DNA from 3 places in the Micromonospora sp. ATLC20 genome. Region 1 is predicted to be linked to each of the others. Evidence: riboswitches for the same ligand, from Rfam matches in the RefSeq annotation. Region 1 holds a riboswitch; each other region holds the start of a gene.
The links. A riboswitch is a leader RNA that binds a small molecule or an ion and turns the genes downstream of it on or off. The one in region 1 is predicted to bind cyclic di-AMP.

Region 1 (10,291 bases):
CGGTGCCGCCGGAGGGCACCACCTTGACCCCGGCCGCGGTGAGCGCCTCGGTCAGCAGCTTGCGGGTGCGCTCCCGGCCGCCGGAGGAGGTGACGCTCACCGGGCCGGCCACCGCGCCGCCGCACTTGCCGCGCAGCACCGTCACCGCGGCGGTGGCCAGGTCGTCGGCGGCCTTGCGGTGGGCGGCGCCGTCGAGCGTGGACAGCGCGGGGGTGTCCCGCCCGGCCAGCCGGAACTTCATGGTCAGCACCCGGGTGACCGCCTCGACCAGGCGGGCGCGGGGCAGCGAGCCGTCCTTGAGCGCGGCGCGCAGCCCGTCGTACGCCTGGGTGACGTTCGGGGTCATCAGGATGAGGTCGTTGCCGGCGTTGAGCGCGCGTACGGCGGCCTCGCCCGGCGACCACTTCTTCGCCGGGGCCATGTTCATCCCGTCGGTGATCACCACGCCCTGGAAGCCGAGCTGGCCGCGCAGCACGTCGGTGAGCAGTTTGCGGGAGAACGTGGCGGGGGTGCCCGGGTCGACGGCCTTGACGTCCAGGTGGGCCGACATCACCGCCATGGCCCCGGCGCCGATGCCGGACCGGAACGGCGGGAACGCGAGGCGGTCCAGCTCGGCGCGGGACTGCTTGATCACTGGCAGTTCGGTGTGCGAGTCCTCGGCGCTCAGGCCGTGCCCGGGGAAGTGCTTGACGGCGGCGCCGACGCCCTCGGCCTGCAGGCCGCGTACCGCGCCGGCCACCTGCGGGGACGCGGTCGCCGGGTCGGCGCCGAAGGAGCGGGAGCCGATCACCGCGCTGCGGGTCGCCAGCACGTCGGCGACGGGCGCGAAGTCGAGGTTGATGCCCATCGCGGCCAGCTCGGCCCCGGCGGCCCGCCAGGCGGCCTCGGTGAGTGCCGGGTTCCCGGCGGCGCCGGCGGCGAGCGGGCTGGGCAGCAGGGTCACCCCGTCGGTGATCCGGGTGACCACGCCGTACTCCTGGTCGGTGCCGATCAGGAACGGCGCGGCGCCGGCAGGCAGCTTGCCGGCGGCGGCGCGCAGCCCGTCGGTGAGCGCCCGGACCTGCTTGGGGTTGTCCACGTTCGTGGTGGCCTGGTTGCCCGAGGTGGGGTCGTCGGCGCTGAAGCCGACCAGGATCACCCCGCCGAGGCGGTACTTCGCCACCATCTCGGCGGGGGTGTCGACGCCGGCGAGCGCCCGGTTCCCGGCTGCCGAGCCGGCCGACACCTGGGTGGCGGAGCTGCCGTAGGCGTACGGCATCAGCACCTGCCCGACCAGGTCCTCGTCGCTCAGCGTGCCGACGAGCGCGGCGGCACGGGCGGCCGGATCGGCGGCCGGCTGGTCACTCGGCGCGGGCGCTGCGGACGACGGCCCCGGGCTCGTCGGGGTGGGCCGGGGCCGGTCCGGCCCGTCCGAGCACCCGGAGACGAGCAGCGCGGTCAGTGCGGCGAGCGCGACGGCGGAGCGCCGCGGGGAAATCGACACGCGGCCCACCGTATCGGGGCAACTCGGCCGCCGTCACCCGACCCGGGTGAGCAGCGTCACCGGCGCGCCGTCGCCGGCGTACCGGTAGGGCTCCAGCTCGGCGTCCCAGGCGGTGCCGAGCGCCTTGTCCAGGGCGTGGGCCAGCGCCTCCGGGCCGCGCGCGGCGGCCATCAGGCTGCGGAGGCGGTCCTCGCCGAGCTGGATGTCGCCGGCCGCGCCGACAGCGGCCCGGAACAGGCCCCGGCCCGGTACGTACATGAAACGCTCGCCGTCGACGCCGGGACTGGGTTCCTCGGTGACCTCGAAACGGATCATGGGCCACTGCCGGAGGGCAGCGGCCAGCTCCGCGCCGGTCCCCGGGCTGCCGGTCCAGCCGCACTCGGCGCGACGGGCGCCCGGATCGACGGGCTGCGCCGTCCAGTGCAGGTTGACCGGCGCGGCGAGGACGCGCGCGATCGCCCACTCGACGTGCGAGCACACGGCGAGCGGGGTCGAGTGGACGTATACGACGCCACGCGTTGGCACGGTGACCTCCCGGTGAGCCGAGGTGCGTCTTCCCCTACGACCTCGTCCTACCGAGTGGTACCTGGCACACATGATGACCCGTGTGACTGGTGGTGCGCCAGCGAATCGGAAAATTCGCCGGGCCCCGGAGCGGGAAATACCCGGGTGGCGGACCTGGTTATGCCCTCTGACGCCGCGACGACCAGCCAGGTGTCGTGGTCGTGTACAGTTCTCTGGGCGGTTCTCTGTGCCGCCGTACATCTTCGCGGGCCGGCGCCCACCCGGGCGTCACTCGCACAGCCCCCGGACGGCCTTCCGTCCCCACCGTACGTCTGCAAGGAGTACCTCCGTGGCGAGCAACACCTCTAAGACCGCGCGCGCGTCCGTCCGGGCCGGCCAGGCTGGCCAGGGTGGCGCCCTCAGCGTGCTGGGCGAGTTCAAGTACCTGATCCCGCTCAACGGCGGCAAGCACGCCTACGTGCGCAACCTGACCAACGGCAAGACCGCGCACCTGCGCACCGACTCCGACGCCTTCGTCGAGGAGATCCGGGTGCTGGCCGCCGCCGGCCACGCCGCCAAGATCCGCGCCGAGATCAACGGCCTGGCCGCCGCCCACCCGGGCCACGGCTGGGACGCCACCGAGAAGCGCCTGGTCGAGGCCGGCGTCTTCGAGGGCTGAGCGCCCTCACCCGCACCACCGCTACCGCCCGCCGGGATCATCCCGGCGGGCGGTTTCGCGTCTCCTCCTGCGGCAGCAGCGTCACCTCGCCGGTGGCCAGGTCGTAGAGCGCGCCCTCCACCGCCAGCTCGCCTGCGTCCACCGGCCCGGCCAGCCGGTCGTCGGCGCGCAACGCGGCCACCGTGCGCCGGACGTGGCGGCGGATCGCCAGCGGGTGCGCGTCCGGGTCGTCCACCCCGACGTCGGTCACCGCCGGGGCGATCCCGTCCACCACGTACGCCAGGTCGCCGCCGGGCCGCCGTCCGGTGCGCAGCGCCTCGACCGTCGAGCCGACCGCGCCGCAGCGCTCGTGCCCCAGCACCATCACCAGGCGCACGCCGAGCTGCTCCACCACGTACTCGATCGAGCCGCGGACGGCCCGGTCCAGCACGTGCCCGCCGGTACGGATCACGCAGATCGAACCGAACGTCTGGTCGAAGATCGCCTCCAACGGCACCCGCGAGTCGATACAGCCCAGCACCACCGCGTACGGCTGCTGGTCGCCGGAGGCCACCGCCGCGGCGGCGGTGACGTCGTGCCCGTGCACCGGCTGGCCGCTGACGAAGCGGCGGTTGCCGGCGAGCAGCTCGGCCAGCGCGGCGCGCGGACTGGTGGACGGCATGTCTCCCAGCCTGGTCACCGATCCGACGCCGTGGGGCCGGACCGGAATCTTCTCTCCGGGCCGGTTGCCGTGGTCTCATGGCGGGTAACGCCGGTGTCACCGCCGGGTCATCTGGTGGACACACATCGGCGGGCCGGGAGGTGGACGATGCCGGACCTGGAACTGCGGCTCCCCGACGACGTACGCCTGCACGTCAGCGTCACCGGGCCGGTCGACGCCGAGGTCACCGCGGTCCTGCTGCACGGCTGGACGCTGGACGGCCGCAGCTGGCACCGCCAGGTCACCGAGCTGCGGGAACGCTTCGGCGGCCGGGTCCGCCTGGTCACCTACGACGCGCGCGGCCACGGCCGGTCGAGCTGCCTGGCACTGCGCGACGCCACCCTCGCCCAGCTCGGTGACGACCTCGCGGCGGTGGTCGACGAGATCGTCCCGTCCGGTCCGATCGTCCTGGTCGGGCACTCGATGGGCGGGATGACGGTGATGGAGTACGCCCACCGCCACCCCGACCGGTTCGCCGCGCGTACCGCCGGTCTGGTGTTCGTCTCCACGACCGCCGAGGGGCACACGCACACCGCGTACGGCCTGTCCCCGCGGATCACCCGGCTGATCCGGCTGGCCGAGACCACCGGCGCCGGGGTGCTGGCCCGCTGCGGCGGCTGGCGGCCACCGCACGCGCTGCTGCGCGCGCTGCGCCCGAGCATCCGCTGGATGCTGTTCGGCGACCGCTGCGACCCGGCGGACATCCGGCTGGTCACCTCCGCGGTGGCCCGGGCCACGCTGCGCTCGATCGGCGGTTTCCGCGCCTCGATCGGCGCCCAGCACCGGCTGGAGACGCTCGCCGCGCTCGGCGGGCTGCCGGCCGCCGCGCTGGTCGGGGACCGGGACCGGCTCACTCCGCCGCCCTGCGCCGAGTCGATCGCGGCCGCGCTGCCCAGCACGGAGCTGACGGTCTGCCCGGGTGCCGGGCACATGCTGATGATGGAGCGCCCCGACGAGGTGAACACGGCCCTCGCCGGCGTGCTGGACCGGGTGCTGGCCGGGCGCCCGGCGACCCGCCTCTGAGCGTCTCCGGCTCGCGAGCGGCACTGACGTACGCCACGTGCGCGGCATGCCCCGACGTGCCGGTTGCCGGCGGCCCGTACCCTCATTCAGCCCGCCGTGCCCTCCGAACACAGGAGCATCCGCGTTGACCGACCAGACCACGCTGGACCGGGAGATCGCCGCCGAGCAGCGCCACCTCGACCGGGTGTACGCCCGGCTGGCCGAACTGCGCCGGTCGGCGGCCGACGCCGAGCGGGAGGGCTACCGGCTGGCCCGGGTCGGCAACTTCGGCGCGCTTGTCGAGCGGGACGCGATGGTCTTCCACGCCGCCCAGCGCCGGCACGTGCTGGACGCCGAGCACGAGGGGCTGGTGTTCGGGCGGCTGGACCTGCGTACCGGGCAGGTGCTGCACGTCGGCCGTCTCGGGGTGCGGGGCGTGGACGCGGAGACGCTGGTGGTGGACTGGCGGGCACCCGCCGCCGCCGCGTTCTACCAGGCCACGCCCGCCGAGCCGCGCGGCGTGGTGCGCCGGCGCACGATCCAGTCCGCCTCGGAGAAGGTCACCCGGATCGAGGACGACCTGCTGGACCCGGAGGCCGCGCCGCCGGACATGGCGGTGGTCGGCGACGGGGCGCTGCTGGCCACGCTGTCCCGGGCCACCGGCCGGGGCATGCGCGACATCGTCGCCACCATCCAGCGCGAGCAGGACGAGGCGATCCGCTCCCCCGGCAACGGCGTCACGATCGTCTCCGGCGGCCCGGGCACCGGCAAGACGGCGGTGGCGCTGCACCGGGCCGCGTACCTGCTCTACTCCGACCGGGCCCGGTACGCCGGCGGCGGCATCCTGGTGGTCGGCCCGTCCGGTGTGTTCGTCGAGTACATCGCCTCGGTGCTGCCCTCGCTGGGCGAGGAGACCGCCACGCTGCACTCGCTGGGCTCGCTGTTCCCCGGGCTGTCCGCGTCCCGGACCGACCCGCCGGACGTGGCGGCGGTGAAGGGGTCGCTGCGGATGCGCCGGGTGCTGGAACGCGCGGTCCGCGACGCGGTGCCGGACTCCCCCGCCGAGCTGCGCCTGCTCTACCGGGGTGAGCTGCTGCGCCTGGAGCGGCCGGCGCTGGACGCGATCCGGGACCGGACGCTGGCCCGTGGGGCGCGCCGCAACGAGGTGCGCCGGGCGGCGTTCGACGCGGTGCTCGCCGCGCTCTACGCGCAGGCCCGCACGCTGCGGGTGGGACGCCTGCCGGAGCAGCCCGCGTTCGAGGACGAGATCATCGAGCGGCCCGAGTTCCGCGAGTTCCTCAAGGCGTGGTGGCCCCGGCTGCACCCGCGGCACGTGCTGGACTGGCTGGCCCGCCCGGACCGGCTGCGCCGCTACGCCGGGGGGATCCTCTCCTCGGCGGAGATCCGGCTGCTCGGCGACGCCTACCGGACGCTGGCGACCGAGGGGCTGACGGTGGCCGACATCGCGCTGCTGGACGAGCTGGACGCGCTGCTCGGCAAGCCGGTGAAGCGGGCCCGGCCCAAGCGCGACCCGTACCAGCTCGCCGGTGGCGTGCGCGAGCTGAGCACGTACGCCGACCGGCAGCGCGCCGCCCGCGCTGCGGCGCGGGAGCGTCCGGACGACTACCGCGACTACGCGCACGTGGTGGTGGACGAGTCGCAGGACGTCTCGCCGATGCAGTGGCGGATGGTCGGCCGGCGCGGGCGGCTGGCGTCCTGGACGGTGGTCGGTGACCCGGCGCAGACCGCCTGGACCGGCGACCCGCAGGAGCTGGACCGGGCCCGTGACCAGGCGCTGGGCCGGCGCAAGCGGCACCGCTACGAGCTGACCACCAACTACCGCAACTCGGCGGAGATCTTCGCGGTGGCGGCGGCGGAGATCCGCCGCCTCTACCCGGACCTGCCGCTGCCCGACGCGGTGCGGTCCACCGGCGTGCCGCCGGTCGAGCGCACGGTGGCCGCCGCCGACCTGCCGGCGGCCACCGTCGAGGCGGCGGAGGCGCTGCTCGCGCAGGTGGAGGGCACCGTCGGCGTGATCACGCCGGTGCCGCGCCGGGACGAGGTGGCCGGCTGGCTGGGCGGGCTCGGCGCGGGCCGCCTGCAGGTGGTGACCAGCCTGCAGGCCAAGGGCATGGAGTACGACGGCGTGGTGCTGGTGGCGCCGAGCGAGATCCGGGCCGACCCGGGCTCGGGTGTGCGCACGCTGTACGTGGCGCTGTCCCGCGCCACCCAGCGTCTGACCACGCTCGACCCGGTGGGGTGACCGGTCCCGCCGGCACCCACAGTTCACTTGCATACATAGCGATGTGAACATACATTGGGCCTGGCCGGTACGCGGCAGGGAGGGTGTTGGCGTGGGCGCAGGTCATGACCACAGCGGCGCGGTGACAAACGCGGCGCACCGCCACCGGGGCCGCCTCTGGGCCGCTTTCGCGCTGCTCGCCGCCCTGATGGTGGTCGAGGCGGTGGCCGCTTTCACGACCGGATCGCTGGCGCTGCTCTCCGACGCCGGGCACATGTTCACCGACGTCCTCGGCATCGGCATGGCGCTCGCGGCGATCACCGCCACCCGCCGCGCCGGCACCGACCCGCAGCGCACGTTCGGGCTCTACCGGCTGGAGGTGCTCGCCGCCCTCGCCAACGCCGTGCTGCTCGGCGCCGTCGCGATCTACGTCCTGGTCGAGGCGGTACGCCGGTTCGGCGAGCCGCCGGAGGTGCTGGCCGGCCCGATGCTCGTGGTGGCGGTGCTCGGCCTGCTCGCCAACATCGTCGCGTTCGCGCTGCTGCGCGCCGGGTCGAAGGAGAGCATCAACCTGCGCGGGGCGTACCTGGAGGTGCTCGGCGACCTGCTCGGCTCGCTCGGCGTGATCGCCGCCGCGCTGGTCATCGCGGTGACCGACTGGTGGTGGGCCGATCCGCTGGTCGCCGTCGGCATCGGCCTGTTCATCCTGCCGCGCACCTGGCGGCTCGGCCGGGCCGCGCTGCGCATCCTGGTGCAGGCCGCGCCGGAGCACCTCCAGGTCACCGCCGTGCACGACCGCCTGGCCGCCGTACCGGGCGTGGCCGAGGTGCACGACCTGCACGTCTGGACGCTCACCTCGGGCATGGAGGTGGCCTCGGCACACCTGACCACCGACCCGGGCGTGGACCCGGCCGGGGTGCTGGCCGCCGCGCGGGCCGCCCTGCACGAGGACTTCTCCATCGATCACGCCACGTTGCAGGTCGAACCCGGAGCGTCGGCCGGAGTGTGCGGCAAGACCGAGTGGTGATTAGGACACACTTAAATCATTGTGACTAATGTAGTCTTATGTCGGTTTTGCCCCGCCTAGCGGCGTTGCTCGACGGAGCCGCGCCCGGGCAGCGCCGGTAGTCTCGGTCGCGGCCGCACCCGCGGACGCCACCCGGCCCCGGTGGGGCGGCCGTCGCCTAATCGTCCGCAGGGACGAGCCGGGGAACCACGTACGTGGGGTGCATCCGCGTCAGCGGTAGGGATCTTCCGTCCCGAACCCGTCAGCTAACCCGGTCGGCGTTGACGGAAGGACGTGTGAATGCCCCCAGTGGCACCTGTACGACGGACGGCCGCCCGGTTGGCGGCCCTGCTCGTCGCGACGCTGACCCTCGGCGTCGCGACCGTTCCGGTCTCCCCCGCCTCCGCGGCACCGGCGACCGGCCTGCTCGCCGCCGCACCCGGCGGCGACGACGAGGGCGGCACGCCGGAACTGCGCGCCCAGCTCGACGCGGCCAGCAAGGGCTGGCTGGAGGCGAAGGCCGCGCTGAACCGGTCGGTGACCCGCCAGAAGCAACTGAACGACCAGCTCAAGACCGTCGGCGCCGAGCTGGCCGTACGCGACGCCAAGGTCGGCGAGATCGCCGCGGTGGCGTACCGCAACGGCCGCCTGGGCACCGCCGGGGCGCTGCTCGGCAGCAGCAGCCCGGAGGGCTTCATGGACCGGGCCGCCGCACTGGAGCAGGTCGCCGCGCACGAGGACCGTACGCTGCGCGACCTGATCACCACCCGGGACGAGGCCACCCGCACCCGCGCCCAGCTCGACGGGGAGATCCGCGAGCAGCGCAAGCAGGTGACGGTGATGGGCAAGCGCAAGGAACAGGCCGAGCGCGCCCTGGAGGTCGCCAACGACCGCGCCTCGCGCAACAACAGCAGCGGCGGCGGCAGCGTCCAGGGCACCTCCAGCAAGAACGCGAAGCCGGCACCGCGCAACTCGGACGGCTCCTGGCCGTCGGAGTCGTGCAGCGTCAACGACCCGACGCCGGCGAACGGCTGCATCACGCCGCGCACGCTGCACGCTCTGCAACAGGCAAAGGCGGCCGGCTTCACCAGGTACGTCTCGTGCCACCGGCCGAGCGGCTCGGGTGAGCATCCGAAGGGGCGGGCCTGCGACTTCGCCGCGCAGAAGAACGGCTTCGGCGGCGTCGCCTCCGGCGGTGACCGGACGTACGGCAACAACCTGGCCGCGTACTTCGTGCGCAACGCCGACCCGCTCGCCGTGCTCTACGTGATCTGGTTCAAGCAGATCTGGCTGCCCAGCAGCGGGTGGAAGTCGTACAGCGGCGGCAACGGCGACCCGTCCAGCGACCACACCAACCACGTGCACCTGTCGGTGTACTGAGCACGCCCTGCAGGGTCGGCCGGATCAGGCCGGCCGGCCCTCCAGGGTCGCGCCGAGACGCGCCGCCAGGCCCAGGTGAGCTGCCCGGGCCTGGCGGAACGCGTACCCGAACAGCGGCGCCGGCGCGGTGAGCGTGATCTCCACGTCGATGCGTACCGTGCCGTCCGGCTCGTCGCGCAGGCGGGTGTGGTTGCGGACGGTCGTCGCGGGTTGCTGCCGCGCCACTGTGACGACCTCGTCCTCGCTCGCGACGAGCACGTCCGCCTGGTACGTGACCGGGAAGTGCAGCGGGCCGAGTTGCAGCCGGTCGGTGATCGCGTAGCTGGCCAGCGCGCCCGGCCGGGCCGGCAGCTTCCGGACCCGGACGATCAGCGGATGCAGCTCACCCTGGCGACTCAGGTCACCCAGCAGGGCCACCGCTTCGGCCCGGGTGCACCGGGCCTGCACGGTGTAGCTGAAGCTGTCGCTGCTCTGCAAGCGGGCCCCCTCGCCGTCGTGCGTCGCGACGATCGTCCCGTACCGACGCCGGACTGGCAACGGGTAGAAGGTCCCCTGGCCGCAGGGGGTGTGAACGGCGCTCAGGCGCCGGGCAGCACCTCGGGGGTGTCGTCGGCGAACCACGGCTCGGGCGCGCCGAACAGGCCGAGCAGGCCGGTCACCCAGAGCTGCCGGTGCACGAACCGGCTCGGCTCGGTGACCACGAGCTTGACGCCGCTGACCTCGCAGGTCTGGAAGCCCGCGACCATGGCGCTGATACCGACCGAGTCGATGAACGTGACGAGCCGCATGTTCAGCTCGATTCGCGCGGGACGGCCCTTCGCGAGCACCTCGGCGATCGCTTCCCGCACCTCGTACGCGGTGTCGACGTCGATCTCCCCACGGGGCGCGATCTGGACGACACCACCCGGCCGCACCGACTTCACGATCGACAGGCTCACGCGAGCACCTCCACTCGCCCATGACGGGCGCCTCATCAGTACGCGGGCCGCGACCGAGAGTATTCCTCCAACGGCCCGGTCGCCACCCCCCGGGATGAGCAATTCGCGAACTGGGCACACCTGGGCGTACCCAATCCGGACCTCCGGGTTCCAGTTTCCCCTGTACGGCGGGCCGCGGCCAGCCGTGCGACCGGGCGGGCCCGCCGATCCGCCGACCAGGGTAGCTGGCGCACGCACGTCCCGTCGGCACCGGTCCCGGCGCGTTCGGGTGGTTCGTCCCGTTCGCTGCTCACGGCCGGGCACCACGGCGTGGTTTGCCGCGCGCGCCGGTGGGGCACTGCCCGAGACAGTGAACCC
Region 2 (10,291 bases), on a different contig from region 1:
GGGGCGCGCAGCGTGCCGGTCACGTCGCCGGCCGGGTCGACCACGCCGACCAGCTCGACGCCGTCCAGGTTGGACAGCACGCGGGCGTGGTTGCGCCCCATCGCGCCGAGGCCGATCAGGCCGGCCCGCAGCTTCCGTCCACTCATCGGGCACCGCCCGCGAGGTTCGCGCCCTCGGCGATGCGCTCCAGCTCGGCCTGGCTGAGCGACGGGTGCACGGGCAGCGAGACCACCTCGGCGGCGGCCCGCTCGGTCTCCGGCAGGTCCCACGCGCCCGGCTTGCCGTCCACGAGGTACGGCTTGAGCCGGTGGATCGGGGTCGGGTAGTAGACCGCGTTGCCGATGCCCAGCTCGGTGAGGCGGGCCTGGGCGGCGTCCCGGTCGCCCCGCACCCGCACCGTGTACTGGTGGTAGACGTGCTTGGCGCCGTCGGCGACCGGCGGGGTGACCATGCCGGTGATCGCCGAGTCGAGGAACTTGGCGTTGGCGCGGCGCTGCTCGGTCCACTCGGGAAGCTGGGTGAGCTGCACCCGGCCGATGGCGGCGGCCACGTCGGTCATCCGCATGTTGGCGCCGACGATCTCGTTGGCGTACCGCTGCTCCATGCCCTGGTTACGCAGCAGCCGCAGGGTGCGGGCGAGGTCCGCGTCGGCGGTGGTGATCATGCCGCCCTCGAGGGAGTGCATGTTCTTCGTCGGGTAGAAGCTGAAGCAGCCGGCGGTGCCGAAGGCGCCGACCGGGGTGCCGTTCAGCTCGGCGCCGTGCGCCTGCGCGGCGTCCTCGACCACGGCGAGGCCGTGCTGCTGCGCGATCTCCATGATCCGGTCCATCGCGGCCGGGTGGCCGTAGAGGTGCACCGGCATGATCGCGACGGTCTTCGGCGTGATCGCCGCGGCGACCGCCTCCGGGTCGACGCAGAAGCTGCCCGGCTCGATGTCCACGAAGACCGGCTCGGCGCCGACCAGCCGGACCGCGTTGCCGCTGGCGGCGAAGGAGAACGAGGGGACGATGATCTCGTCGCCCGGGCCGAAGCCGAGCGCCATCAGCGTCAGCTGGAGCGCGGAGGTGCCGGAGTTGACGGCGACGCAGTGCCGGCCGCCGACCAGGTCACCGAACTCCTCCTCGAACGCCGCGACCTCGGGGCCCTGCACGACCCGGCCGCTCCGCAGCACCCGGACGGCCGCCTCGATCTCGGCTTCGCCGATGATCGGCCGTGCGGGGGGAATGAACTCTGGATGCGGCCCGGCCATGGGGCTTCCTCCTGTCGACGCGTGGTTCATGGGAGACATTTCGGGGGATGGTACCGCTCTGTCGGGAAAACCAGCCGTTCGCACTGATTGTCCGACCGGTTGTGACCTTCTGTTCATGATCGGCGACGGACCTCCGGGGGCGGCCCGGGGCTCACACTTCCACCTCGTCGCGCACAGGCTCCACGCATGCTACCCGCAGGGCGGCGACGATCGCGGCCGCCATCCGGGGCACCTCGGCGGGCTCCAGCGGGGCCCGGGAGATCGCCATCCGCCAGTAGACCGGACCGACGATCAGATCGACGGCGGCCCGCCTGTCGGTGGCCGGGGACAGCTCGCCGCGCTCGACCGCGCGGCCGATCAGGATCCGGCCCACCGCCTGCTGGTAGTCGTCCAGGGCGGCCTGCAACTTCTCCGCGATCTGCGGGTTGCGGGCCGCCTCGGCCAGCAGGTCCGGGATGATCTGCGCGGCCAGCCGGTGACGTAGTGCACGCGCCATCACGTGCAGCAGGATCTCCAGGTCACCGAGGAGGCTGCCGGTGTCCAGCAGCGGGATGTTCCGGCCCGCCACCGCCGAGACCATGTCCAGCACCAGATCGAGCTTGGAACGCCAGCGGCGGTAGATGGCGGTCTTGCTCACACCGGCCCGGCGGGCCACCGCCTCGATGGAGAGGCGACCGTAGCCGACCTCGGCCAACTCCTGCATCACGGCGGCGCGGATGGCACTGGTGATCTCCCCGCGCAGCACCGCCGCGCCGGCCGGAGCACGCCTCTTCTCGGTCGTCACGTGGAACAATGTAGCGCAACGACGGTACGGTTGCGTCCCGACGTTCGGTGGACTACCTTCCATGCAGCAGCGAGGCGGCTCCTCCCCGCCCGGCCACGCTGGATCTCATTCACCGCACTGCTCCCCATCAGCACGAAAGATCGGAGCGCCTGAACATGGCCAACACCGCGGTGGCCGACCCCGAATCCGGACTGACCCGGGCCCAGCTGGCCCAGCGGTACGGGCTACGGGTGGCCGGGGAACGACCCGCCCTGGGTGAGTACGCCCGCCGGTTGTGGGCGTACCGGCACTTCATGACCGCGTACTCGCGGGCGAAGGTCGCCTCCTCGCTGAGCAACACCCAGCTCGGCCAGCTCTGGCAGGTGCTGACACCGCTCACCAACGCGGCCGTCTACTTCCTGATCTTCGGCGTGATCCTGGGCCAGCACCGGAACGTGCCGAACTTCATCGCGTACCTGTGCACGGGCGTCTTCATCTTCATCTTCACGCAGACCGCGGCCTCGAACGGCGTCAGCGCGATCACCGGCAACCTGGGCCTGATCCGGGCGCTCCAGTTCCCCCGGGCGGCGCTGCCGATCACGGTCACGCTGGTGCAGCTCCAGCAGCTGCTCATGTCGATGGTGGTGCTGGCCGGCATCGTGCTCGTCACCGGCGAGCCGCTCACCTTCCGCTGGGTCCTGATCCTCCCGATGCTGCTGCTCCAGACGATCTTCAACGTCGGGCTGAGCATGGTCATGGCCCGCCTCGGCTCCAAGGTCACCGACCTCAAGCAGGTCATGCCGTTCGTGATGCGCACCTGGCTGTACGCCTCCGGCGTGCTCTACCCGGTGACGCTCATCCGCGAGCACCTGCCGAACTGGGCGGCGAACATCCTGGAGTGGAACCCGCCGCTGGTCTTCATCGAGCTGGCCCGCTACGCGCTGCTCGACTCGCACCAGGCGCACCTGGTGAGCTCCCCGGCGAAGCTGTGGGCGCTCGGGGTGTTCTGGGCGGTCGTGATGGGCGCCGGCGGGTTCGTCTACTTCTGGCGCGGAGAGAAGGAGTACGGCCGTGGCTGAGCAGACCCTGCCGTTGAACGCCGGCCCGGTGACCGACTCGGGCCGCGTCCCCACCGTGGTGGTGGACGACGTACACGTCATCTACCGGATCCACAAGGGCGCGACCGGCGGCACCACACCGGTCTCCGCGCTCAAGCGGATCGTCTCCCGTACCAAGGCGCCGAACATCCGCGAGGTGCACGCGGTCAAGGGCGTGAGCTTCACCGCGTACGAGGGTGAGGCGATCGGCCTGATCGGCAGCAACGGCTCCGGCAAGTCCACGCTGCTGCGGGCCATCGCCGGGCTGCTCCCGCCGGCCCGCGGCGCCGTCTACACCCAGGGCCAGCCGTCGCTGCTCGGCGTCAACGCCGCGCTGCTCAACGACCTGTCCGGTGAGCGCAACGTGGTGCTCGGCTGCCTCGCCATGGGCATGCACCCGGACGAGGTCAAGAAGATCGCCCCGGAGATCATCGAGTTCTCCGGGATCAACGAGCGCGGCGACTTCGCCTCGCTGCCGATGCGCACCTACTCGTCCGGCATGGGCGCGCGGCTGCGCTTCGCGATCTCCTCGGCGAAGAAGCACGACGTGCTGCTCATCGACGAGGCGCTGGCCACCGGCGACCGCAAGTTCCGGGTCCGCAGCGAGCAGCGGGTCCGCGAACTGCGCGACAGCGCCGGCACCGTCTTCCTGGTCAGCCACTCGATCGGCTCGATCCGGGACACCTGTGAGCGGACCATCTGGCTGGAGAGCGGCGTCCTGAAGATGGACGGCCCCACCAAGGAGGTCTGCGACGCGTACGAGAACCAGAAGTAGCGCGTCGGAGCGCACCGCACCGGGTTCCGCCCGGAGCGGTGCGCTCCCGCGTACGCGTTAAGGTTTTCGGACCCATCCCCTTTCACCCAGAGTGAGGTACGGCAATGACGCAGGACCACACCACCGCACCGGACGCCGCGCCGGCGAGCCCGGCACCCTGGCGCCCCGCGCGTACGGTGGCCGTGATCCTCGCCGGGGGGACCGGTACGCGCCTCGGGCTGGGCATCCCCAAGCAGCTGCTCAAGATCGCCGGTAAGCCGATCATCGAGCACACCCTGGCCGTCTTCGAGGCCGCGCCGGAGATCGACGAGATCATCGTGCTGATGGCCACCGGTCACGTCGACGACGCGCGGCGCATCGTCGCCGACGCCGGCTTCCGCAAGGTCACCAAGGTGATCGAGGGCGGCGAGACCCGCAACGACACCACCCGGATCGCGCTCGACGCGGTCGGCGAGGGCGATGTCAACATCCTCTTCCACGACGCGGTCCGCCCGCTGGTCAGCGCCCGGATCGTGCGCGAGTGCGTGAACGCGCTCTGGACGTACTCGGCTGTCGACGTGGCTATCCCGTCCGCCGACACGATCATCCAGGTCGACGCGGACGACTGCATCACCGACATCCCGGTGCGCTCCCGGCTACGCCGCGGCCAGACCCCGCAGGCGTTCCGCTCCGGCACCATCCGTGAGGCGTACCGGCGCGCCGAGGGCGACCCCGACTTCGCCGCCACCGACGACTGCGGCGTGGTGCTGCGCTACCTGCCCGGCACGCCGATCAAGGTGATCGACGGCTCGGACGAGAACATCAAGGTCACCCACCCGGTCGACGTGCACCTGGCCGACAAGCTGTTCCAGCTCGCCGCCGCGCAGGCGCCCCGGCTGACCGACCACCGCAGCTACGCCGAGGAGCTGACCGGCCGGACCATCGTGGTCTTCGGCGGCAGCTACGGCATCGGCCACGACCTGGCCGAACTGGCCCGCTCCTACGGTGCACAGGTCTTCCCGTTCAGCCGCTCCACCACCGGCACGCACGTCGAGCGCGCCGAGGACGTGGCCGCCGCGCTGAAGACCGCCTTCGAGGCCACCGGCCGGATCGACCACGTGGTGGTCACCGCCGGCATCCTCGAGAAGGGCGCTCTGGCCGAGATGGACACCGAGACGATGGACCGTCTCCTGCACGTCAACTTCGTCGGCCCGGTCACCATCGCGCGCCAGTCCCTGCCGTACCTGCAGCAGACCAAGGGCCAGCTGCTGCTCTACACGTCCAGCTCGTACACCAGGGGCCGGGCCCGCTACGCGCTCTACTCGGCCACCAAGGCCGCGCTGGTCAACCTGACCCAGGCGCTCGCCGACGAGTGGGCCGAGTTCGGCGTACGCGTCAACTGCGTCAACCCGGAGCGCACCGCCACTCCGATGCGGACGCGGGCGTTCGGCGAGGAGCCGGAGCACACGCTGCTCTCCTCCGAGGCGGTCGCGCAGGCGTCCCTGGACGTACTGATCTCCGACCTGACCGGCCAGGTGGTCGACGTGCGCCGGTCCCCCGGCGAGCAGGTGGCCGCCGTACCGGCCCAGCCGGGCCCGCACCGGTCCGAGCTGTCCGCCGAAGCCTGAACCCGACGGGACGTACCAGATGCGTGGTGACCTGGTCCGCAAGCTGCTCGCCCGGGGGCTGACCACCGGGCTGGCGGTGCTGGCCTTCCTCGTCGTGGCGCTCACCGGCGCCACCGGCTGGGGCCTGGCCCTGGCGGTCGCGGCGCTGGCCGCCACCGCCTGGGAGCGCCGCGTCCGGCCGTCCGCCGACGGGCTCGCCGAGACGGTGCTCGTGGCCGCCGGCATCCTGGTCGGCTACGCCCGGCGCCTCGACGACGGCTTCGACCCGGCGCTCACCGCCACCGCGCTGGTGCTGCTCGGGCTGGTGCTGCTGGTCGGCCCGCTGCGGCAGGCCGGCGCGCTGGAGATCCGCGCGGCGAACCTCCCGGTCCGCACGTGGACACCAGTGGTCGCCGCCCGGCTCGGCGACGCGCTGCTGGTGCTGCTCGCCGTGGTGGCGCTCGCCGCCGCCCTGACGCTGCCCGCCTGGACCGCGCTGGTCGCCGCGCTGCTGGTCGGCGCCGGATGCGGGGCGGTCGCGCTGGACCTCGCCCGGCGCCGGTTCCGGCCACCAGCCGGAGGTGGACCGGTCGGCCGGGCGCTGCGCCGCCACCAGCCCGAGTTCGTGCTGCACTTCTCCGCCCCGCCCGGCTCGGAGTACCAGGTCACCATGTGGCTGCCGTACCTGGAACGAATCGGCCGCCCATTCATGGTGGTGCTGCGCGAGCCGGAGCTCCTGCCCGCGGTGGCCGCCGCCACCCGCGCCCCGGTGGTCCTCTGCCCCACGCTGAAGGCGCTGGACGAGGCGCTGGTGCCCAGCCTGCGGGTCGCGTTCTACGTCAACCACGGCGCGAAGAACGCCCACCTGATCCGGTTCAGCCGGCTCACCCACGTGCAGCTGCACCACGGCGACAGCGACAAGGCCCCCAGCGCCAACCCGGTCTCGGCCATCTTCGACAAGATCTTCGTGGCCGGGCAGGCCGCGATCGACAGGTACGCCCGCGCCGGCGTGGAGATCCCCGCCGACAAGTTCGTCGTGGTCGGCCGCCCCCAGGTCGAGGCCATCGAGGTACGCCGGGAGCCGGTCACCCCGTCGGCGCACCCGACGGTCCTCTACACCCCGACCTGGACCGGGCACCACGCCGACGCCAACTATTGCTCACTGCCGGTGGCCGAGACGCTGATCCGCCGGCTGATCGACAGGGGTGCCGTGGTGATCCTGCGCGCCCACCCGTACACCGGCAAGAACCCGGCCTCGGCCCGCCAGCTCGCCCGGCTCACCGAACTGCTCGCCGCCGACCGGGCCAGGACCGGCCGGCCGCACCTGTTCGGCGCCGCCGCGAGCCGCGAGCTGACGCTCACCGAGTGCGTCAACCGCGCCGACGCGCTGGTCTCCGACGTCTCCGGGGTCATCTCCGACTGGCTGTATTCCGGCAAGCCGTACGCGGTCACCGACACCGGCGCCGACGGTGAGCACTTCGTCGAGCGGTTCCCGCTCGCCGCGTCCGGCTACGTGCTGCGGCGCGACATGTCCAACGTGGACGAGGTGCTCACCGACCTGCTGGACGCCGACCCGAAGGCGGCACAGCGCTGGGCGGCACGTACCCGTTACCTGGGCGACTTCCCCGCCGACGCCTACGCCGAGGCGTTCCTCACCGCCGCCCGCCGGGAGCTGGAGCCCGACTGGGCGGTCCCGGGGCCACGCGCGGCCGGCTAGAAGCGCGAGCCGGCCCGTCGCGGGCCGGCTCGCCCGTTCAGAGGTACGGGTCGAGCAGGGCGAGCACCGCCTCCGGGTCCTCGACGTGCGCGTTGTGGCCCAGCCCGGGCAGCGTCGCCACCGGCACGCCCAGTTCCTTGAGCTGCGCGTCGGTCACCATCGGGTCCGCCTCGCCGCGGGCCAGCAGCACCGGCACACCGGTGGCCGCCAGCAGCACCGGCAGCCGGGGCTCCCCGACCGCGAACGCGGCCGGGTCCATCGCGAGCCGCCAGCGGCCGTCCTCCCGCCGCAGTCCCGCGTCCACCACCGGGTGGTCCGGGGCGAACAGCCCGGCGAGCCCTGATACCCGCAGGTAGCGCCGGGCCGCCTCGTCACGGGTGGCGAACCAGGTGACCGGCCGGGCGGCCAGTTCCGCCGACTTCGCCAGCTCGGCCGGAGACCAGACCGCCTTGATGCCGAGCCCGACCACCGCGTCGACCGGAAGCCCGCGCTGCCGGGCCGCGAGCGCCAGCGCCACCACCCCGCCGAGCGAGTGCCCGAGCAGCACCAGCCGGTCGTCGGGGCCGAGCCGCACCGGCCCGAGCCCGTCCACCACGCGCTGGGCCAGGGCCTCGAACGAGTAGCCGGGCAGCGGCGGCGACCAGCCGTGACCGGCCAGGTCGGGGGCGAGCCAGCGGCCGGGCCAGCGGCGCTCCAGCAGCGGCGCCCAGGGCAGCCACACCTCGCCGGTGGCACCCATGCCGTGCAGGAGAATCAGGTGCCGCTTCCCCGTCGCATCGCCCATTGGCGCAGTCTGCCACCGCCCGCCCCGGACACGCGAGACCGAACCCCGCCGAACCCCTCGCCGCGGCTCCGGCCACCCACACTCCGCACTCACCCTCGATCTTGGAGTTGTGGCACCTTCCATAGCGGGCGAGCCGGGCATACTGGGTGCCACAAGTCCAAGATCGGCGCGCCAAGACGGCGTGAGGGCGGGGGCGGGACGAGGAAGGCCGGCGCCCCGGGTGGGGTGCCGGCCTTCGGGTGTGCGGGACGGTCAGGCGGAGTAGCCGCGGCTGGCGATCCAGTGCGCCAGGTCGATCGTGGTGACCCAGTACGACGGCAGCGACGGGTCGGCCGAGTCGGCGATCCGCACGGTCCGGCCGTCGTCCTTGTAGCCGACCACGGCGACGTAGTGGCCGCCCGGGAACGAGTGCCAGCCGCCGTTGGTGTCGGTGGCCGTACCGGCGACGTTCGCGACGACCCCGCGGCCGTTGCTGATCGCCTCGACCACATCGGCCTGGAGGCGGTCCATCTGGGCCGGGGTGGCAGTGCCGGGAATCATGCGGGTCCGGTACGGGTTGCCCTTGACCTGCTGGTTGAGCACCCGGGTGGTGTCCTCGGCCGAGTTGGTGCCCATCTCGGTGGTGCCGAGGGGGCCGGCGAGCGCGTCCTGGCTGCGCTCGATGCCGGCGGCGCTGAGCGCGTTGCGCACCGCGGCCGGGCCGCAGTAGAAGTAGTTGATCTGCGCCTGGTAGTCGTAGTCGAGCGACTTGCTCGACGGCGGCTTCGGCTTGGCCTTGGGCGTGGTGTCCGGATCGGCAGCGGCCTTCGCGGACGGGGAGGCGCTCGGCGACGCGCTGGGCGAGGCGGAGGCACTGGACGACGCCTGCGGCACGGCGATGCGGGCCTCGCTGCGGCTGGCGGGCTGCTCGCCGAGACGGGCGGAGCCGAGGTCGGCGACCGCGGCGGTGTTCTCCTGGACCGGGGCGTCGTCACCGGCGGTGGCGACGGTTCCGGCACCGGCGGCCAGCACGAGCGCGGCGGCCGATCCGGCGATGATCTGGTACGGGCGTTCGGTGACGATCCGTCGCAGCTGACGCTTCAGGTGGTGCTTCACAAAATCCTCCACGGGGCGTGAGCGGCACACACCGGCCCGGCACGCGGAGGAACTCACACGTGCTGGCGGGGCCGGATGGCCGGGGGATCGGGAACGCCCGTGATGCCGGGCGCCCAGGGGGCGGTTGCCGGTCGCGCGTCAGGCGCGCGCGGGCACCGCTTCGCCGTGGAGGCGGGGGGACGATCGAGGGGTGGGCAAGAGGGGTTACTCCTTCCGTGGCCGCCGACCGGGTTAGCTGACGGATTCGGGCGGGAAGTACGCCCTACCGCAGGCCGTCGGCCCGCGGATTCACCCCGATGGTGCTCATGGGTCCCCGGTTCGTGGAACACGATTAGGCGGGTCGGCGCGGCGTCGCCGTCGGCGATCGATTACCGCATCGGACGCGCCGACACTACCGGTGGGTATGTCCCCTGCCAAGCGCTCCCACCTGCGTAAACGTGATCCGCGGTAACGGATTTCGGAACACCCGGTTACTGACTTCGCTCAATGGGACAAGCAGTTTCGACGGCGCCCGGCGGCGGAAAGCGGACAGACGGCGAGCACCCGACCGGCAATCGCGGGACTCGATGACCCGTTCTGCGCCCGGCGCCCGTTTCGACGGCCCGGGTGACCGGGCTCACCACATTCCGGGTAACGATTCGGTCGAGACGAGACCTCAGCCGACCCGGGCCGGGCGCCAGCGGGCGTTACGGACCGTCGCGGCCACCGGCACGGCGCTCGCCGTCGCGCTCCGGTACGCCGGGGCGGGCCGCAGCGCCGCAGTGGCCGCGTACGCCTCGGCGGCGAGCGTCCGGGCGGCCTCGGCGGCCAGTTCGGCGTCCCGCCAGGCCGACCGCTCCCGCGCGGCGGCGCTCTCCCATCCGGCCCGGCGCCCGTCCCGGACGGTACGGGCCAGCATGATCTCCTGCTCGGCCGGGTGCCGGCGCGGATCCCACCCGTTGCGGCGCGCCAGCACGTCGGCGAGCTGACGGGCGGTCAGGTCGCCCCGCCAGTGCGCCGTCATGGCGGCGTGGTGCAGCCAGCGCTCCCGGGCCGCGTACTCGGCAGGGGTGCGCGGCGTGCGCGGGGCGGGCAGCGCGGCGGCACCGGCGAAGCGGCGGGCGGCGGCGTCCGCCTCGTCGTACGCGGTCCAGGCCCGGTCCGCCTCGTCCTGCGCGGCCAGCCACCGCTCCCGGCGGCGACGGGCCGTCTGGGCGGCTCCGGCTGCGGCCACCGCCACCTCCTC
Region 3 (10,291 bases), on a different contig from region 1:
CCCCGGCCAGCTCCCGCTCGCCGGGCAGCGTCTCGCCCGGCGCGTAGCGACCGGACACGATCGCGTCGCGCAGCCGCCCGAAGACGTGGTCGGAGACCGAGACACGAGGCGCGGGATCGAAGGTCATGCGAGGCAGTGTGGCCCCGAACGCATCAACCCGTCAACTGGTTGTACCAGTGGATTCGGGGCGGCCGGTGCGTGCCCCCTTGGTCACCCCTCGTATCCTTTGCGCCGTAGGCCCGCCAGAGGGAAGGGAGTCGGTGTGAGCGACCGGGTCGAGACGTTGGAGTTCCAGGCCGAAGCTCGTCAGCTGTTGCAGCTGATGGTGCACTCGATCTACTCGAACAAGGACGTCTTCCTGCGCGAACTGATCTCGAACGCGTCCGACGCGCTGGACAAGCTGCGGCTGGAGTCGCTCGTCGACAAGGAGCTGCCGGCGGACACGTCCGACCTGCACATCGAAATCGAGGTCGACAAGGACGCCCGTACGCTCACCGTGCGGGACAACGGCATCGGCATGACCCGCGACGAGGTGGTCGGCCTGATCGGCACGATCGCCAAGTCGGGCACCGCCGAGCTGCTGCGCAAGCTGCGCGAGTCCGCCGACACCGCCGCGTCCCAGGAGCTGATCGGCCAGTTCGGCGTCGGCTTCTACGCCACGTTCATGGTGGCCGACAAGGTGACGCTGCTGACCCGCCGCGCCGGGCAGTCCGGCGGCACCCGCTGGGAGTCCGCGGGCGAGGGCACGTACTCGATCGAGGAGGTCGAGGACGCACCCCAGGGCACCTCGGTCACGCTGCACCTCAAGGCGGTCGACACCGAGGACAACCTGCACGACTACACCGCCGAGTGGACGATCCGCGAGATCGTCAAGCGGTACTCCGACTTCATCTCGTGGCCGATCCGGATGACTGTCGACAAGCCCGGCGAGGACGGCGCCACCACCCGCGAGGAGCAGACGCTCAACTCGATGAAGGCGCTCTGGGCGCGTTCGCGGGACGAGGTCGACGAGGCCGAGTACAAGGAGTTCTACCGGCACGTCGCGCACGACTGGGCCGACCCGCTCGAGACGATCCACATGCGCGGCGAGGGCACCTTCGAGTACGAGGCGCTGCTGTTCCTGCCCTCGCACGCCCCGCTCGACCTGTTCTCCCCGCAGGGCCGCCGCGGCGTGCAGCTCTACGTCAAGCGCGTGTTCATCATGGACGACTGCGACGCGCTGATGCCCAACTACCTGCGCTTCGTCAAGGGCGTGGTGGACGCGCACGACCTGTCGCTGAACATCTCCCGGGAGATCCTCCAGCAGGACCGGCAGATCCGCGCGGTGCGCCGCCGGCTGGTCAAGAAGGTGCTCGCCACGCTCAAGGACATGTCCGCCGAGTCGTACCGCACGTTCTGGACCGAGTTCGGCGCGGTGGTCAAGGAGGGTCTGCTGGAGGACCCGGACAACACCGAGACGCTGCTGGAACTGGTCCGCGCCGCCAGCACCCACGACCCGGCCGAGCCGACCACGCTGCGCGACTACGTGGAGCGCATGAAGGACGGGCAGAGCGAGATCTACTACGCCACCGGCGAGAACCGGGCCACCATCGAGAACTCGCCGCACCTGGAGGCGTTCCGCGCCAAGGGCTACGAGGTGCTGATCCTCACCGACCCGGTGGACGAGGTGTGGGTCGAGCGCGTCGGCGCGTACGACGGGAAGACGCTGCGCTCGGTCGCCAAGGGGCAGGTGGACCTGGAGACCGAGGAGGAGAAGGAGAAGGCAGAGGCGGAACGACAGGAGTACGCCGACCTGCTCACGTTCCTCGGCGGCGCGCTCGCCGACAGCGTCAAGGAGGTGCGGCTGTCCACCCGGCTGACCACCTCGCCGGCCTGCGTGGTGGGCGACGCGCACGACATGACGCCGACGCTGGAGAAGATGTACCGGGCGATGGGCCAGGAGGTGCCCCGGGTCAAGCGGATCCTGGAGCTGAACCCGGCCCACCCGCTGGTCACCGGGCTGCGCAAGGCGCACGGCGAGGGTGCCGACGCCGCGGCGCTGACCGAGACCGCCGAGCTGCTGTACGGCATGGCGCTGCTGGCCGAGGGCGGCGAGCTGGCCGACCCGGCCCGGTTCACCCGGATCCTCGCCGACCGCCTGGCCCGAGGCCTGTAGCCCCACCCGCCCCGCCGGCCGGACCCGGCCGGCTTGATCGACTCCATTACGCCGAGGTGGCGGTATCAGGATGCCCCCGATACCGCCACCTCGCCGAGCTGGCGTGGATCAAGCTGGCTTGTCCCAGGATGGGGAAGATCAGTCCCAGATGGAGGGAGCGGGCTCGGTGAGTGAGCTCCCGGTGGGTGGTCTCTGCAGGCCCGCGTCGGCAGGGCCTGCCTGAGTGGACGGGTGTGGGTCGGGCTGGATCTGGTGGAGCCGGTGAGGCGCCGGCCTGGTGTCCAGCCGCGCGGCCGGCCGTAATCGCCGTTGGCTGGTGAAGGGGCCGCTGAGCCGGTGCGCCGGGGCGGCGAGCCCGGTCGGCTCAGGGGAGGGCGGGGTAGAGCGCGGCCACCCCGCCGGACAGTCCGGCCTGGACCCGGCGCGCCACGTCGTCGGCCAGGATCTCGTAGCTGTCGGACTCGATGCCGTCGGCGGCGAGCCGGGCGACGTCGGCCGGGTGGGCCTTCGGGCCGGGTACGGCGGCGGCCATCTCGGTGTCCATGTAGCCCACGTGCAGGCCCGCGACGCGGACGCCCCGGCCGGCCAGCTCCAGGCGCAGGGCGTTCGTCATCGACCACTCGGCGGCCTTGGCCGCGCCGTACGCGCCGACGCCGGGGAACGTGAACCAGGACAGCGCGGACAGCACGTTCAGGATCGTGCCGCCGCCGTTCGCGGCGATCCGGGGCGCGAACGCCCGCACCACCGACAGCGTGCCGAGGTAGTGCGTCTCCAGCTCCAGCCGGATCTTCTCGAGGTGGCCGTCGAGCAGGTCGGTGCCGGTGCTCACGCCCGCGTTGTTGACGAGCAGCGTCACGTCACCGGCCCGCTCCGCGGCGGCGGCGACCGACGCGGGGTCGGTGACGTCCAGGCGTACCGGGGTCACGCCGGGCAGGTCCACGGCGTCCGGGTTGCGGGCGCCGGCCCAGACGGTGGCACCGCGCGCGGCGAGTTCGGCGGCCAGGTGCCGGCCGAAGCCGCGGTTGGCGCCGGTGACCAGGGCGGTGCTTCCAGCGATCTTCATGTGTTGCTCCGAGGTGTGGTGAGGGAGGGGAGTCAGGCGGACAGCAGGCCCGGACCGGGCAGGACGGCGAGCTCACCGGGCGGTACGTCGTGCCCGGCGTCGCAGCGCAGCCGGGCGTGCACCGGGGCGCCGCACTCGTCGTGGGCCACCCGGACCGCCGGGCCCGCCTCGTCGGCGGCGTACGCGTCGCCCCACTGCCGCAGCGCGACCAGCACCGGGATCAGGTCGCTGCCCTTCGCGGTGAGCACGTACTCGTCGCGGGTGCGCTGCCCGGGCTCGCGGTAGGGACGCCGGTCGAGCAGCCCGTCGGCGACGAGCTGCTTGAGGCGGGCGGCGGCCACCGGCTCGCTGACGCCGACCCGCCGGGCGAAGTCGTCGAAGCGGCGGGTGCCGAACGACGCCTCCCGCAGCAGGAGCAGCGTGGTGCGGTTGCCGACCACCTCCAGTGCCCGGGCGATCGAGCAGTTGGCGGTGGACCAGGAGTCACGCTGCGCGAGGAGGTCCGTCATGGCGCCGACGGTACCCCCTGGCTTAGGGAAGCAGAAGTCAGCTACCTCACAGCTGGCCGGGGAAGAATCCGTGCCGGGCCAGCGGCTCGACGATCTGGTGCTCCTCGTACGACAGGTGCGACAGCAGCGTGTCGGTGAGCAGGTCCACCGCCTCCTGGAGCTGCGTGAAGTCGCCGGGGTGCCGGACCAGCTCGACGAGCGCCCGGTCGACGCTCTCCACCACGCCGTGGATCACCACGTGCTCCTCCTCGAGGCGGTCCAGCACTGCCGCCAGCCCGGCCTCGGAGCGGCGCAGGTGAGGGAAGATCGAGGCGTCCTCCAGCCCGTGGTGCTGGGTGACCATCGTGCAGTACGCCGCGCAGTACGCCCCGAGCGTCCAGTTGTTCTGCCGCATGGTCATCTCGTTGAGGGCGGCCCGCGCCCGGCCCGGCGAGACAGTGCCCTGCTTGACCTGTTCCAGCAGATCGCGCACCTGGGCCAGCTCCTGGCGCAGGTGGTCGTGCACGTCCACCAGATGCTGCCCGGCGGCCTGTCCGCGGGCCGGGTAGACGCGCCCGGCCGGCGGCGGCGGGGCGCTCGGGCGGGTGGACTCGTCCCAGGGGCGGCGCGCGCTCAGGCGTACCCCCGGGTCGGGGGTGGGGGTGACGCCGAGCGTGCTCGGGCCGGCGGCGGCGGTCTGCTCGTCGGCGGCCGTGCGGGTTCCGCCGGCGGGCGCGGTGCGCTCGGCGGCGACCAGCTCCCGCACGGCGGGCGCGACCTCCTGGCCGAAGATCTGGATCGCGCGCGGCTCGTCGCTGCCGAGGATGAACGTGGTGATGCCGTGCTCCAGGGTGAGCCCGGCCAGCTCCTCCACCCACTGCTCCGGCGGCCCGGCCAGGAAACCGGCCGACGAGCGGGCGAACGTGCCGGTCACGTTGAGCATGCGGCGGATCGCGGCCGGGTCGCGCCCGGCGGCCTGAGCGCCCTCGTCGACGAGCGCGTTCAGGGCGGGCAGCTCGTCGGGGCCCTTCGGCAGATACGACAGGGACGGCAGCCAGCCGTCCGCGGCGCGCCCGACCAGGCGCAGCATGCGCGGCTTGTACGCGCCGACCCAGATGCCCACCGGGTGCGCGGGCGCCGGACCGCGCTTGGCGCCGACCACCCGGTAGTGCTCGCCGTCGACGCGGATCATGCCGCGACGGTCGGTCTCCCAGACCTCGCGGATCACCCGGATCGCCTCGTCGAGGGCCTCGACGGCGGCGCCGGGGGACAGGCGTCGCCCGCCCGCCGCCTCGATCGCGTCCCAGAACGCGCCCGCACCGAGTCCCAGCTCGACCCGGCCGCCGGTGAGCAGGTCCAGGCTGGCGACGCTGCGGGCCAGCACCACCGGCTGGCGCAACGGCAGGTTGAGGACGTTTCCGGCCAGGCGGATACGTTCGGTCGCGGCGGCCACGTAGGACATCAGCGTCCAGGTGTCCAGGAAGCCCGGCTGGTACGGGTGGTCCTGGAACGTGAGCAGGTCCAGCCCGACCTGCTCGCAGAGCCGGGCCAGCGCCACCACCTGGTCGGGCTGCCCGGCGGCGGGGGTGATGAAGCCGCCGAAGGTCAGCTCGTGTCCGTGATCGGTCATCCGTCAAGCCCTCCCGTGATCTTGCCTGGCCCTGCCACCGTAGCGCCGCCGCCGGTCGCCCGGCCGGGTGAAGAGCGTCACAAGAAGTAGACGATCGTCACAAATCGCTCCTAGCGTCGGTTTCGTTCGCAGACGCGGACACCGCAGGCCGGAAACGCCAAATCCCGCCGCCGGCCCCGGTAACCGAACCTCGTGCGGGAGCGGGGGAACCACACGTTCCACGGTGCATCGTCACCTCGGGGTGAAGCCGCCACCGGCGGCCGGGCTCCTCGGCCCGAACCCGACAGCTCACCTCGTCGGCGTGGAGGAATCCACATGGCAACTGAATACTCAGCCCGAAGCCGCCGTACCGCTCTCGGAGCGGTCCTGGCCGGCGCCGCCGTCGGCGCCGCTACCCTCTTCGGCCCGGCCGCTCCGGCCAGCGCGGGCGTCAACTGGGACGCGGTCGCGCGCTGCGAGTCAGGCGGCAACTGGAAGATCAACACCGGTAACGGCTACTACGGCGGGCTCCAGTTCTCCCGCACCACCTGGAACGGCTACGGCGGCCAGAAGTACGCCGCGCGCGCCGACCTGGCCAGCCGGTCCGAGCAGATCGCCGTCGCGGAGAAGGTGCTGCGCGGCCAGGGCATCGGCGCGTGGCCGGTCTGCGGCAAGAAGGGCGGCTCGGCCAGCACGGCGACCCGGTCCGAGCGGGCCACCACGAAGGCGGCACCGAGGAAGGCGGCGCCGAAGCGGGCCGCCGCGACGAAGGCCGCGCCGGAACGCGCCACGACGAAGGCGGCGCCGCGGCCGTCGTCCGGCGCCGGGACGTACGTGGTCCGGCGCGGGGACACGCTGTCGGAGATCGCCGTGGCGCAGCGCGTCGACGGCGGCTGGCGTGCCCTGCACGAGCGCAACCGTGCAGTGGTCGGCGACGACCCGGGCCTGATCTTCCCCGGTCAGCAGCTGCGCCTGCGCTGACCTCGTCCGAGCGCCCGGCCGGTTCGCCCCGGCCGGGCGCCCGGCCGTCCGCGACACGCCGCGTGGCCGGTGTCCGGCCTGCTCGCGGCGCCGGGACGCGACCCGGACCGGCCGGTGACGGCGATTCGTCGGAGCCGGTTGCTAGGGTCACGCATGCTCGGCTAAGACGTGAAGAAAGCGCGGATATGACCAACGACCCGTTCTCGGCGGCCGCGAGCATCGACGAGCTGCTGACCCGCACGCAGCAGGCGCTCACCGCGATGCGCTCCCGGGCCTCGGCACACGCCGACGGCGAGCCGGGCGACCTGCTGCTCGCCGAGGGCACTGCAGCCGGCGGCCGGGTCCGCGCGGTCGCCGTCCAGGGTGGCCGGCTCGATTCCGTGACGATCGACCCGGAGCTGGCCGGCGAGCCCCTCGACGTCCTCTGCGGACACCTCGTGACCGCCGCCAACGCCGCGTTGTCCGAGCTGGACGACCGGGTCAGCGCGTCGGCCCGGGCCGACGCCGACGCGCTCGCCGCCCGGCTCGGCAGCATGGGCGACCAGGCCGAGCTGTTCGGCCGCGCGATGCACGAGGCGGCCGCGCGGATCCACCGCGACCGCGGCGCTGGTTCCCGGGCCGGGCGCGCGGTCTGACCCGACCGCACACGCCCCGGCACGACGAGGCGCCGCACCCGCACGCGGCGCCGACCACGCGCGACGCGGCACCGGCCTGACACGACGAGGCGGCCGGCCGCCGGGAGGACGACGACCGGCCGCGCTACGCCACGGTCAGCTCAGGGTGACCGCGGTGTCGTCGACGACGAAGGACGTCTGCAACGAGCTGTCCTCCACGCCGCTGAACGAGATGGTCGCCGTGGTGCCCGCCAGCGACGAGACGTCGAAGGACCGCTGCACGTAGCCGGTGGCCTTGTTCAGGTTTGAGTACGTGGCCAGCGTGGTGCTGCCCGCCTTGACGGTGAGCTTGTCGTACGCGGTGCTGGTGGTCGACTCCGCGCTGTCGATGTGCAGCCAGAAGCTCAACGTCGCCCGGCATCCGGCCGGGATCGTCACCGACTGGCTGAGCGTGTCGGTGTGCGACGAGCCGTACCCGTCCAGCCACGCCTTGTACGAGCCGCCGTGCGCGGCCTGGCCGCTGTCGGTGGTGATGACGCCGGACGAGGCGCTCCAGTTCACGTTGCCCGACTCGAAGCCCGGGTTGGCGAGCTTGTTGCCGGAGCAGCCGCCCGACGGAGGGGTGGTCGTGGTGCTCGGCGTGGGCGTCGGGGTGCCGCCGGAGCAGGTCGGGTCACCGGACTGGGCCGGCACGCTCACCGCGTCCCAGGCCGCCTTGACCGTGTTGAACTCCGCGCAGCTGCCCGGGTAGAGGTTCTTCGCCGCCTGCAGCGTCCAGGTGCGGTACTTCAGGTACGACGAGGACGAGGTCTTCAGCAGCATGCCGTTGTACATGATCTTCATGGCCTTCTGGATGCCCAGGCCGGTCACGCTGCTGCCGTTGCAGGTCGGGCTGGACGGCTGCCCGTTGGTCGGGCTGCTGCCGTTGGCGAGCAGGTAGAACCAGTGGTTGCCCGGGCCGGCCGCGGCGTGCACCTCGGTCGACGGGATGCTGCTGGAGTAGCAGTTCGGGTCGCCGAGCGCCGACGGGTTGTACATGTTGCGGATCGGGCCGGAGCCGACCAGGTTGATCTTCTCGCCGACCAGGAAGTCCGGCGCGTCGTAGCTGGACGGCTCGTTGGCGAACCACTCGGTGGCCGCGCCGAACGTGTCAGCCACGAACTCCTGCGTGCCGCCGCCGGAGATGCCGCCCGGGGTGTTGTCGTCGATGCCGTGGCCGATCTCGTGCGCCACCACGTCCAGCGAGCCGATCCACTGGCCGGCGGTGTTCTTGCCGATCTGCACCTGGCTGCCGTCGTAGTAGGCGTTCTGGTCGTTGAGGCCCACCCGGATCGGCCAGTAGCCGCCGTTGCCGTTGGCGCCGTTGCGGCCCAGCCACTGGGCGAGCATCTTGTGCTCGGTCTGCGCGGAGAACAGCGCGTCCACGCAGCCGGTCTCCTTGTTCGTGGCGGTGCCGTTGCCCCACACGTCGTCGGAGCCGCTGAACGTGGTGTTGTTCGCCGCGTCCTGGCAGCTCAGGTTGGTGACGGTCGGGTCCTTCATGGTGTACGTGGAGCCCGACTGGGTGGTGTTGAGCGTGAGCGGGCTGGGCCCGTTCCAGGCGCCGGTGCCGGTGCCGCGGACGACGTGTTCCTGCTTGCGCAGGACCGCGCCGGTGCGGGCGTCGACGTCGACGGTGAGCCGGCTGGGCCCGTCCGCCCCGGTGCCGCGTACCGTGGTCTCCCAGGCCAGCGCCGGTGCGGCGCCGAGCGTGTAGACCACGAGCGTGGTGCCCTCGACCGCGTCGACGGTCTTGAGCTGGGCGCGCGCCGTCTTCGCGGCGGCGGCCGGGGTCAGCGCGGGCGTGGTGGCGAGGGCGCCGATGGGCCGCTGCTGGGCGACCGAGGCGTACTTCAGGTTGCCGGCCGAGTCCGTGGCGAGCACGAAGTCGCCGCCGACCACCGGGAGGCCCTTGTAGGTGCGCTCGTAGGGCACGTACTGGGTGCCCTCGGAGGAGATGACCGGCTTCTGGACGAACGCGTCGTCGGAGCCGGCCTGCAGGTAGGCGGGGCGGTTCGCGACCAGGGCGCGGGCGGAGTCGGCGGCGGTCGCGCGGGCCTGCGCCGGGTTCGGGGCGGCGGGTCCGGGTGGCGCGGCCTGCACGGCGGCGGCGGTTCCTGCGGCGAGCAGGCCGGTCGCGGCCGCGCCGGTGAGCGCGGCGAGGCGAGGTGAGAGTTTCACGGGGGTTTGCTCCTGTTCTACAGGCGCGCCGCACGGAGCCCGGTGGGGACGGGCGGCGCGGTGGTGCGAGGCAGGGTGACGGCCGGTCACCGGAGCTGCCGGCGTGGCTCCGGGTCGACAGATCGACCGTCGCGATTCGCCGGGGGTCGGCGGCTCGCTGGTGCACAATCACACGCCGCGCGAGCCCGGAGCAATAAGTGACCTGGGCAACGACTGACAGTCGGGCGTGTCGCCGCACGCGTCGATTCAGGCAACCATGATCTTCAATAGGCGCTGATCAGGGCGAACATCGCCGACGGTGGATGGACGCCGGTGCAAATTGCGGACGTTGCCGCTGTGTGCGAATGGCGCGCATAGACGCGAGGCCGCCGCCCCTGCGGCCGGGCGGCGGCCGAGCCGTCGCCCGGCCGCGTCAGCGCGGGCCGCGGGTCCGCGTCGGCGACACGGTGGGCAGCGGTGGCAGCGACGGCGTCAGCGTCGGCCGCGAGGTCGGCCGCCCGGTCGGCTCCGGGCTCGGGCTCGACGAGGACGGGCTGGGGCTCGGTGACTCCGACGGTGTCGGCGCGGCGGTGGTCGGCGGCGGTGGCGCGGACCGCGTCGGCTCCGGGGTATCGCCGGGGAACGCCGGCTGACCGAAGCGGTACTTCTCCGGGTCGAGCTTCATCGCCGCGGTGGCCCGGGTCATGAACTGCCGCCAGATCGGCGCGGCGCCGGTCGAGCCGTACACCTCGTAGCTGCCGCCCTTGGTCCGCAGCGGCTTGCCGTCGGTGGTGCCCAGCCAGACGGCCGAGGCGAGCGCGCCGGTCCAGCCCACCATCCAGGTGTGCACGTTCTGCGTGGTGCTCCGACCGGCCTGCCAGGTGCCGGTCTTGCCGGCGGAGTCCCAGCCGTTGCCCAGCTCGGCGGCCCGCACCCGGCGCAGCGTCCAGTCGAGCTGGTCGATCGCCTCCCGGTCCAGGCCCAGATCCGTCGTACGCAACTGCTCGGTCCACACGTCCTCGTCGTCCTTGCTCACCGACCGGACGAAGTGCGCGTCGGCACGCTTGCCGCCGGCGGCGAACGTCGCCATCCCGTTCGCGTGGTCCTGCACGGTGATGCCGTACTGCCCGATCCCGACCTCGGTGGAGAACCGCTTCGCCACCTCGTCGGCCGGGTCGCTGC

Region 2: another riboswitch for cyclic di-AMP. It lies ahead of AC2CHG_RS13845 (C39 family peptidase); the one in region 1 lies ahead of AC2CHG_RS17075 (coiled-coil domain-containing protein).
Region 3: another riboswitch for cyclic di-AMP. It lies ahead of AC2CHG_RS15090 (LysM peptidoglycan-binding domain-containing protein); the one in region 1 lies ahead of AC2CHG_RS17075 (coiled-coil domain-containing protein).

What each region holds. Positions count from the first base shown of each region.
Region 1 covers NZ_JBXUOV010000073.1:17,478-27,768, forward strand. Annotated here, with positions in the region: gene AC2CHG_RS17040 (glycoside hydrolase family 3 protein) at 1-1,483, opposite strand, end outside; gene AC2CHG_RS17045 (DUF3145 domain-containing protein) at 1,517-2,008, opposite strand; gene AC2CHG_RS17050 (hypothetical protein) at 2,337-2,666, shown strand; gene AC2CHG_RS17055 (carbonic anhydrase) at 2,704-3,327, opposite strand; gene AC2CHG_RS17060 (alpha/beta fold hydrolase) at 3,475-4,389, shown strand; gene AC2CHG_RS17065 (HelD family protein) at 4,514-6,631, shown strand; gene AC2CHG_RS17070 (cation diffusion facilitator family transporter) at 6,723-7,637, shown strand; cyclic di-AMP (ydaO/yuaA leader) riboswitch at 7,782-7,912, shown strand; gene AC2CHG_RS17075 (coiled-coil domain-containing protein) at 7,917-8,996, shown strand; gene AC2CHG_RS17080 (SRPBCC family protein) at 9,021-9,473, opposite strand; gene AC2CHG_RS17085 (STAS domain-containing protein) at 9,575-9,934, opposite strand.
Region 2 covers NZ_JBXUOV010000052.1:396-10,686, reverse strand. Annotated here, with positions in the region: gene AC2CHG_RS13885 (Gfo/Idh/MocA family protein) at 1-146, opposite strand, end outside; gene AC2CHG_RS13880 (DegT/DnrJ/EryC1/StrS family aminotransferase) at 143-1,249, opposite strand; gene AC2CHG_RS13875 (TetR/AcrR family transcriptional regulator) at 1,401-2,033, opposite strand; gene AC2CHG_RS13870 (ABC transporter permease) at 2,189-3,091, shown strand; gene AC2CHG_RS13865 (ABC transporter ATP-binding protein) at 3,084-3,884, shown strand; gene AC2CHG_RS13860 (D-ribitol-5-phosphate cytidylyltransferase) at 3,989-5,491, shown strand; gene AC2CHG_RS13855 (CDP-glycerol glycerophosphotransferase family protein) at 5,511-7,187, shown strand; gene AC2CHG_RS13850 (alpha/beta fold hydrolase) at 7,225-7,971, opposite strand; gene AC2CHG_RS13845 (C39 family peptidase) at 8,224-9,078, opposite strand; cyclic di-AMP (ydaO/yuaA leader) riboswitch at 9,272-9,414, opposite strand; gene AC2CHG_RS13840 (hypothetical protein) at 9,722-10,291, opposite strand, start outside.
Region 3 covers NZ_JBXUOV010000060.1:12,619-22,909, forward strand. Annotated here, with positions in the region: gene AC2CHG_RS15065 (FadR/GntR family transcriptional regulator) at 1-127, opposite strand, end outside; gene htpG (molecular chaperone HtpG) at 263-2,155, shown strand; gene AC2CHG_RS15075 (SDR family oxidoreductase) at 2,520-3,218, opposite strand; gene AC2CHG_RS15080 (winged helix-turn-helix transcriptional regulator) at 3,251-3,727, opposite strand; gene AC2CHG_RS15085 (LLM class flavin-dependent oxidoreductase) at 3,774-5,336, opposite strand; cyclic di-AMP (ydaO/yuaA leader) riboswitch at 5,508-5,653, shown strand; gene AC2CHG_RS15090 (LysM peptidoglycan-binding domain-containing protein) at 5,652-6,296, shown strand; gene AC2CHG_RS15095 (YbaB/EbfC family nucleoid-associated protein) at 6,482-6,931, shown strand; gene AC2CHG_RS15100 (M4 family metallopeptidase) at 7,067-9,130, opposite strand; gene AC2CHG_RS15105 (transglycosylase domain-containing protein) at 9,543-10,291, opposite strand, start outside.